Regions from separate parts of the Serratia sp. AS12 genome, predicted to be linked through region 4. Evidence: predicted binding sites of a transcription regulator. Region 4 holds the regulator's gene; each other region holds the start of a gene.
The links. The regulator PurR, encoded in region 4, represses purine synthesis genes. The targets are predictions, from matches to a motif close to CANGCAAACGTTTGCNTG.
Positions count from the first base shown of each region.

Region 1 (2,182 bases), 1.5 Mb from region 4:
ATATTGTGATCGTCTGTGGATCGTTCCACACCGTTGCGCACGTGATGGCGGCGTTAGACGAGATGCGGGGAGTGTGAGTGGCAAGCAAATTTCAAAACCGATTGGTAGGAACCGTTATTCTGGTCGCGCTGGGGGTCATCATCCTGCCAGGGCTGCTGGATGGAAAAAAGAAACATTACGAGGATGAGTTCGCGGCCATTCCCTTGGTGCCGAAACCGGGTGACGTGGAAGAAAACGACGTGGTGCCGCCGGTAACCCAGTCTTTGCCGGCGCAGCCGCCGGAAGGGGCGGGCGCACTGGTCGAGCAGCAGGCGGCGAACGAAGCGGCCTCGCAGCAGGCCGTACGCCAGACGGCGCAACAGCCGGTTCAGGTCGCGCCGCCGGTCGAAACTCGCCCGGTGCAACAGCCGAAACCGAAGCCGGTCGAAACCAAACCGGTGGAAGTGAAGCCAAAACCGGTTGAAACCAAGCCGGTGGAAGTGAAGCCAAAGCCGGTGCAGCAGCCGAAACCGGTTGTTCAGCCGAAGCCTGAGGTTGTTCCGGAGGTTAAAGCTGAGCCCAAAGTTGAGCCGAAGCCAGAACCTAAACCGGAACCTAAACCAGAACCTAAGCCAGAACCGAAACCGGCCGCAGAAGAGAAAGCGCCGGCAGGGCAGGCTTATGTGGTGCAACTGGGTGCACTGAAAAACGCCGCCAAGGTGAATGAGGTCGTGGCGTCGCTCAGGCTGTCCGGCTATCGCGCCTTCACCGTGCCGTCAACGCCGGTACAGGGGCAGATCACCCGGATCTACGTTGGCCCGGACGCCTCGAAACAGAAGCTGCAGTCCTCGCTGTCTACGCTGAACTCCATCAGCGGTTTGAGCGGCCAGGTGAAGCCCTACGGCACACGTTGACAGAATTGGGGCACAGCATGCTGTGCCCCTGAATCGATGAGTGCTGGTGTAATCACTATTAAAAATGTGCCTTTCACAGGCAAAACGGCCTATGTAGGTGCGGCGATTGGGAATTTTTTTATCGCCGTTTTTTATTTGTAACGTGCTAGGAAATCCCCTACGCAAACGTTTTCTTTTTCTGTTAGAATTCGCCGCGAATTGGATGCAGGGGCGATTCATCATTGGAATAGTTCATGGTCTGGATTGATTACGTCATTATAGCGGTGATTGGATTTTCGGCTCTGGTGAGCCTGATCCGAGGGTTTGTTCGCGAAGCATTGTCACTTGTGACATGGGGATGTGCGTTTTTTGTTGCCAGCCATTTCTACTCTTACCTTGCGGTCTACTTCACTCGTTTTGAAGATGAACTGGTGCGAAACGGCATCGCGATTGCCATCTTGTTTATCGCGACCCTGATCGTAGGAGCCATTGTCAACTATGTGATTAGCTCACTGGTAGAGAAAACCGGGTTATCAGGCACCGACCGGGTGCTGGGCGTCTGTTTCGGCGCACTGCGCGGCGTGTTGATCGTTTCGGCGATGCTGTTTTTCCTGGATACCTTTACCGGCTTCTCGCAAAGTGACGACTGGAAACAGTCACAGCTCATTCCCCAGTTCAGTTATATCATCAGGTGGTTCTTTGACTACCTGCAGAGCACGTCGAGTTTCTTACCGACCCATTTACCGGGGCGGTAGCGCTGATGAGGAAAAGACAACATGTGCGGTATTGTCGGTATCGCCGGTTTTATGCCGGTAAACCAGTCGATTTATGATGCGTTGATGGTGCTTCAGCACCGTGGCCAGGATGCCGCAGGCATCGTCACCATAGATGCCCACAACGGGTTCCGTCTGCGTAAAGCAAATGGTCTGGTGAAGGATGTGTTTGAGGCACGCCATATGCAGCGCTTGCAGGGCAACATGGGTATTGGCCATGTGCGCTACCCGACGGCTGGCAGCTCCAGTGCCTCAGAGGCTCAACCATTCTATGTAAACTCGCCGTTCGGCCTCACGCTGGCCCATAACGGCAACCTGACCAACGCCCATGAGCTGCGCCAATCGCTGTTTGAAAGCGGTCGTCGCCATATCAACACCACCTCCGATTCCGAGATCCTGCTGAACGTACTGGCCAGTGAGCTGGACCGCTTCCAGGATTATCCGCTGGAGTCAGACAACATTTTCACCGCCGTTGCCGGCATGCATCAGCAATTGCGTGGCGCTTACGCCTGCGTGGCGATGATCATCGGCCACGGT
Region 1 is NC_015566.1:3,762,533-3,764,714, reverse strand. It holds gene folC (bifunctional tetrahydrofolate synthase/dihydrofolate synthase) at 1-77, shown strand, start outside; gene dedD (cell division protein DedD) at 78-893, shown strand; gene cvpA (colicin V production protein) at 1,127-1,627, shown strand; gene purF (amidophosphoribosyltransferase) at 1,649-2,182, shown strand, end outside.
Region 1: the regulator PurR is predicted to act here: its motif matches at 1,052-1,069, upstream of cvpA (colicin V production protein).

Region 2 (2,182 bases), 440 kb from region 4:
GTGTTCAGCATCAAAATACCAACGCCAATTATCGTCAGGTTTTATCTTCATCTCTTATCCTTCTCGCTGCCCATGCCACACTCTATTTACCCAAAAGGCGATTTTATCACCGATAAAGTAGCTCAAACATCGGATAATTCCGCGAACGATATTTATGCCAGTGGACAAAATATAGACGAGCCGGGGGAAGAAATAAACCCCCGGCTGAAAATCAAAGAAAAAATATTAGATGTAGTTAACGATATCTTTAATCAGACGCGGACCGTGGAAGATAAAACCGGAATAAATTTGCACCAGCGAAGCACCGGCCGCCATTTTTTCCCGCGCGGCGGTCAGGGAGTCTATTCCGCCGACACCGATAATCGGCAAGCGGCCCTGCAGCTCAATCGACAAACGGCGGATCACTTCGGTGCTGCTCGCCTGCAGCGGACGACCGCTAAGGCCCCCCGTTTGCTCGCAGTAATTCAACCCCTGGATCAACTTGCGATCCAGCGTAGTATTGGTCGCGATCACGCCATCAATATTATGCCGCACCAGGCTGTCGGCTATTTGGATCAATTCTTCTTCAGAAAGATCCGGCGCGATCTTTACCGCGACCGGTACATATTTGTGATGCCGCGCATGCAATTCCTGCTGCTTATTTTTAATGGCGGCTAAAAGATCGTCTAACGCTTCACCATACTGTAGGGATCGTAACCCCGGTGTATTTGGTGACGAAATGTTAATCGCGATATAGCCGGCATACGGATAAACTTTATCCATGCAGATCAGATAATCGTCTTTTCCTTGCTCAACCGGGGTATCTTTATTCTTGCCGATATTAATCCCCAGAATGCCGCCAAAATGGGATTTTTTAACGTTTTCAACCAGATTATCCACACCCTGGTTATTAAAGCCCATTCGGTTGATCAGGCCTTCGGCTTCCACGATGCGGAACAGCCGCGGTTTATCATTGCCCGCTTGCGGGCGCGGCGTCACGGTGCCAACTTCGACAAAGCCAAACCCCATGGCACCGAATGCATCGATGCACTCACCGTCTTTATCCAGACCGGCGGCCAACCCCAATGGGTTTTTAAAAGAGAGTCCCATGCAGCTAACCGGCTTGGCCGGCACAGACTGACGAATGAGAAATTCTAACGGGGTGCCAGTGATACGGCGAAGCTGATGAAAGGTCAATTCATGCGCACGCTCGGGATCGAGCTGGAACAACGCTTTCCTGATGATGGGGTAGTACATGTACTCTCCTGATTTCCCGGTTGCAAACCGGGGGCCGATTATCCGGCATCCCCTGATCAATTGGAATTGATTAAAAGCAAAAAAAAGCGTTTTTTACGCAATCGTTTTCCTTTAACGGCCCCAGATCGCCGCCAATCCGCATTTACGCATATCAAAATCAAAAAATGAGATTTAAGCAACCCGCTCCTAACTGATAGGTTTAAAACAGATCACAAACATTTCCTGATTAAACCTAACTTTTAGTTATAAGGAGTGGCAATGCGCGTTATATCACTGGCCGGCAGCCCCCGCATCCCCTCGCGCTCAGCCGCGCTGCTGACCCTGAGTCAAAACTGGCTGCAGCAGCAAGGTGTAGAAGTGATTGCCTACACGCTGCACGATTTCGATGCCGAGGATTTGCTCTACGCCAATTTTAACAGCCCGGCGATCAAAGCCTTTGCCGAGCAGTTAGCGCAGGCAGACGGTTTGCTGGTGTCGACGCCGGTCTATAAAGCCTCGTTCTCCGGCGCGCTGAAAACCCTGCTGGATTTGCTGCCGGAACGCGCCCTGGACCATAAGGTCGTGTTGCCGCTGGCCACCGGCGGCTCTATTGGCCACATGCTGGCGGTGGACTACGCCCTGAAGCCGGTGCTGGCGGCGTTGAAAGCGCAGGAAGTGCTGCACGGCGTGTTTGCCGATGATAGCCAGGTGGTGCTGAACGGCGAAGAAATCAACCTGTCTGACGGCGTGGCAACCCGCCTGGAAGAGGCGCTGGAAAGTTTTTATCTGGCGCTCGGCCGTCGCAAACCGCCCACGGTAAAGCTCTCCCCTTCCCTGTTTGCCCGTCAGACTGCCTGACTGAGAAGAGAATAAAAAGGAAAAGGACATCATGATGAAGCGACTTTCTTCACTCCGCCGCTGGCTTGGCGCAGGCACATTGGCCGGCATTCTCTCCCTTGCGTGGAGC
Region 2 is NC_015566.1:1,858,043-1,860,224, reverse strand. It holds gene SERAS12_RS08615 (cell division protein ZapC) at 1-51, opposite strand, end outside; gene pyrD (quinone-dependent dihydroorotate dehydrogenase) at 226-1,236, opposite strand; gene ssuE (NADPH-dependent FMN reductase) at 1,495-2,073, shown strand; gene SERAS12_RS08600 (sulfonate ABC transporter substrate-binding protein) at 2,108-2,182, shown strand, end outside.
Region 2: the regulator PurR is predicted to act here: its motif matches at 1,331-1,348, upstream of pyrD (quinone-dependent dihydroorotate dehydrogenase).

Region 3 (2,182 bases), 2.4 Mb from region 4:
CTTTCCGGCTTTTCAAAACCGCTAGGTTGCACGCTATCTTCCGGTGTGCCCTCCGGTGTAGAGGAGTGTTTCACCAGGTAACGCGCCACCGGGCCGCCGATCAGGCCGCCCAGCACCAGGCCGAAAGTTGCGCAGGCCATCGCCACTTCCGTAGCATTTTCAAACCCATAGCGCTCGATAAACAGTTTGCTCCAGGCTGCGCCGGTACCATGACCGCCAGATAGCGTAATTGAACCGGCGATCAGGCCCATCAGCGGATCCAGACCCAGTATTTTCGCCATGCCGATACCAATGGCGTTCTGCACCACCAGCAGGCCCAGCACCACAAACAGGAACACCATTAGCGCTCTGCCACCCGCGCGCAACCGCGCCAGGTTGGCATTCAGGCCGATAGTGGCGAAGAAGGCCAGCATCAACGGGTCTTTCAGCGACATATCGAAGCTGATTTCCCAGTTGGCGAACTTTTTCAGGGCTAACAACAAGAGCGCCACCAGCAAACCACCGGCGACAGGTGCGGGAATAGTGTATTTTCGCAACAGCGGGATGCTTGTGACGCATTTGCCCCCAAGGAGCAAAACCAGCGTTGCCGCGACTAACGTGCCATAAGTATCAAGATGAAACATCCGGGTACTCCCTGTAACGGAAAAGATCCAATAAGAAATAATAAGTTATAGAAAACCACTCAGTTTTTAAAACTTGATGAGGGTGGGATTAGAAGTAAAAAATGCTGAGAAGACAAGAAAAAATGAACAAAAATACGACATAGGCATTGATAACCCTGACGTAATATTGTTGCGCAACCGTTTGCTTTTGCGGGGTGGATCATTAAAATGCCTGCTTTGCCGTTTCTGGAAATGCCACATCATGACCATGCCATCCACCGAGCTTGATCCCGTGCAAAAAGCCACCGTAACGCCCCACGCCAGCGAACTGATTTATCGCCTGGAAGACCGCCCGCCGCTGCCGCAAACGCTGTTTGCCGCCGGTCAGCATCTGCTGGCGATGTTCGTGGCGGTAATCACTCCGGCTCTGTTGATCTGTCAGGCACTCGGTCTGCCGGCACAGGATACTCAGCACATTATCAGCATGTCGCTATTTGCCTCCGGCCTGGCCTCTATTCTGCAAATTAAAACCTGGGGACCCGTCGGTTCCGGCCTGCTGTCGATTCAGGGCACCAGTTTCAACTTTGTTTCGCCACTGATTATGGGCGGGCTGGCGCTGAAAAACGGTGGTGCCGACGTCCCCACCATGATGGCCGCGTTATTCGGCACGCTGATGGTCGCCTCCTGCACCGAGATCTTGCTTTCCCGCGTGCTGCACCTGGCGCGACGCATCATCACCCCGCTGGTCTCCGGCATTGTGGTGATGATTATCGGGTTGTCGCTGATTCAGGTTGGCCTGACCTCCATTGGCGGCGGCTATGCCGCGATGAGCGGAGGCAGCTTCGGCGCACCGAAAAATCTGCTGCTGGCCGGCGCAGTATTGGCGGTGATTATTCTGCTTAATCGCCAGCGCAACCCGTACCTGCGCGTCGCCTCGCTGGTGATCGCCATGGCGGTCGGCTACCTGCTAGCCTGGGCGATGGACATGCTGCCGGCAAGCCAACCGGCTCCGCAAACGGCGGCTGTCACCCTTCCGATCCCGCTGTATTACGGCCTGGGCTTTGACTGGAGCCTGCTGCTGCCGCTGATGCTGATCTTTATGGTCACCTCACTGGAAACCATCGGCGACATCACCGCCACCTCAGACGTGTCGGAACAGCCGGTCAGCGGCCCGCTGTATATGAAGCGCCTGAAGGGCGGCGTGCTGGCCAACGGCCTGAACTCGATGCTGTCGGCGGTGTTCAACACCTTCCCCAACTCCTGTTTTGGTCAGAACAACGGCGTGATCCAACTGACCGGAGTTGCCAGCCGTTACGTCGGCTTTGTGGTGGCGCTGATGCTGATCGCGCTGGGCTTGTTCCCGGCAGTGGCCAATTTCGTGCAACATATTCCTGAGCCGGTGCTTGGCGGTGCTACCCTGGTAATGTTCGGTACCATTGCCGCATCGGGCGTGCGTATCGTGTCACGCGAAAGGCTGAACCGCCGCGCGATCATGATCATGGCGCTGTCGCTGGCCGTCGGTATGGGCGTTTCTCAGCAACCGCTGATCCTGCAGTTCGCGCCGGACTGGCTGAAAACCC
Region 3 is NC_015566.1:5,363,798-5,365,979, forward strand. It holds gene gltS (sodium/glutamate symporter) at 1-623, opposite strand, end outside; gene SERAS12_RS24805 (NCS2 family protein) at 865-2,182, shown strand, end outside.
Region 3: the regulator PurR is predicted to act here: its motif matches at 794-811, upstream of SERAS12_RS24805 (NCS2 family protein).

Region 4 (2,182 bases):
CGGTTTATAATACTGATTACCTCTTCCACTTTGGCTCAATATGGGACAAAATTCGCAGTTCACAACTGCGTACCGGCAAAAATGCCCTCCTGACCAAACGCTGACGACTTCAACACACTAAAAACTCAGCTTCGCTTATTTGGAAGAAGGATCTACGCAGGCAAACGATTAACATCACACTTACATGCTGCAACATGTGAGTTCAGGAGTCATTCTTTACATGGCAACGATTAAAGATGTGGCCAAACGCGCTGGCGTTTCCACCACCACCGTTTCGCACGTCATCAATAAGACTCGTTTCGTCGCCGAAGAGACTAAAGCGGCCGTTGCGGCCGCGATCAAAGAGCTGCACTATTCTCCCAGCGCCGTGGCGCGCAGCCTGAAAGTCAATCACACTAAATCTATCGGTCTGCTGGCTACCTCCAGCGAAGCGCCCTATTTCGCCGAAGTGATCGAGGCGGTGGAAAACAGCTGTTACAGCAAAGGCTATACGCTGATCCTGTGTAACTCGCACAATAACCTGGACAAGCAACGCGCTTATCTGGCGATGCTGGCGCAAAAACGCGTCGATGGCCTGCTGGTGATGTGCTCTGAATACCCGGATCAATTGCTGGGGATGCTGGAAGATTACCGTAACATCCCGATGGTGGTCATGGACTGGGGCGCAGCGCGCGGTGATTTTACCGATACCATTATCGACAACGCCTTCGAAGGCGGTTATCTGGCCGGCCGCTATCTGATCGAGCGTGGCCACCGTGAGATTGGCGCCATTCCGGGCCAATTAGCGCGCAATACCGGCGGCGGCCGCCATCAGGGCTTTTTAAAAGCCATGGAAGAAGCCAATATCGAGGTACGCGACGAGTGGATTGTACAGGGTGACTTCGAACCGGAATCCGGCTACAAGGCCATGCACCAGATATTATCGCAGAAACAGCGCCCGACGGCGGTATTCTGCGGCGGCGACATCATGGCAATGGGTGCTATTTGCGCCGCTGATGAGCTGGGGTTACGCGTACCGCAGGATATTTCCGTTATTGGTTACGATAATGTGCGCAACGCCCGCTATTTCACGCCGGCACTGACGACCATCCATCAGCCCAAAGAGCGTTTGGGCGAGATGGCGTTCACCATGCTGCTGGATCGCATCATCAGCAAGCGTGAAGAATCGCAAGTCATTGAAGTACATCCGAAGCTGGTTGAACGCCGCTCGGTCGCCGACGGTCCCTTCATCGATTACCGCCGCTAGTCGCCAGCGCCGGGAGCCAAGGCGGTTTCCGGCGTCACTTCGCTTAACCATTCCTGATTCAAGGTTTCGCTATCCCCCAGATAATCAAGCAGCCAGGCCATCGCCGGCGATGGGGTATTCTGCTGCCAGGTCAGGCAGCATGGGCTGGCGGGAAATGGCTGTTGCAGTTGCAGCGCCACCAACTCGCCACGCTGCACCAACGGCAGCACCTGATGCGCAGGCATCATGCCGACGCACAACCCAGCACACAGACAATCCACCGCAGAGGCCCAATCCGGCACCACCAGCCGCCGTTGATTGTCCAGCGTCCAGGTAACCCGCTTGGGCAGATTGCGTGACGTATCCTCCAGACACAGCGAAGGGAAAGGCCGGAGCTGATCATCATTCAGCAGGCCATCCAACCCCGCTAATGGATGCTGTGGGCTGGCGACACACAACCAACGCATGTCGCCCATGTCGCGAAAGGCAAAACCACCGCCAACCGGCACCGCCCGCGTAGCGCCGATCGCCATATCGGCGCGTCCATCCACCAGCGCATCCCATACGCCGTTAAACACTTCGGGTTGGACCAACAGCTCGACATCGGGGAAATGGCGGTAAAAATCCAGCACCAGCTGACGGCAGCGCTGCGGTTTGACGATGATATCCACCGCGATTTTTAATTGACCACGCCAACCATTGGCCACCTGCTGGCACTGTCTGCGAGTGTCGAGCATTTTTTTGATGACACCGCGCGCTTCCTGAATAAACAGCGTGCCGGCCGGCGTCAGTTCTACATCGCGATGACGCCGTTCAAATAGCGGTACCGCCAGCCATTGTTCCAGTTGCCGCACAGTATAGCTAACCGCCGAAGGCACCCGGTGCAGTTCCTGCGCCGCCGCGCTGAAGCTGCCGGTGCGGGCGACCGCGTCCACTACATCAAGCGAATATTCAGAC
Region 4 is NC_015566.1:2,296,602-2,298,783, reverse strand. It holds gene purR (HTH-type transcriptional repressor PurR) at 221-1,246, shown strand; gene punR (DNA-binding transcriptional activator PunR) at 1,243-2,182, opposite strand, start outside.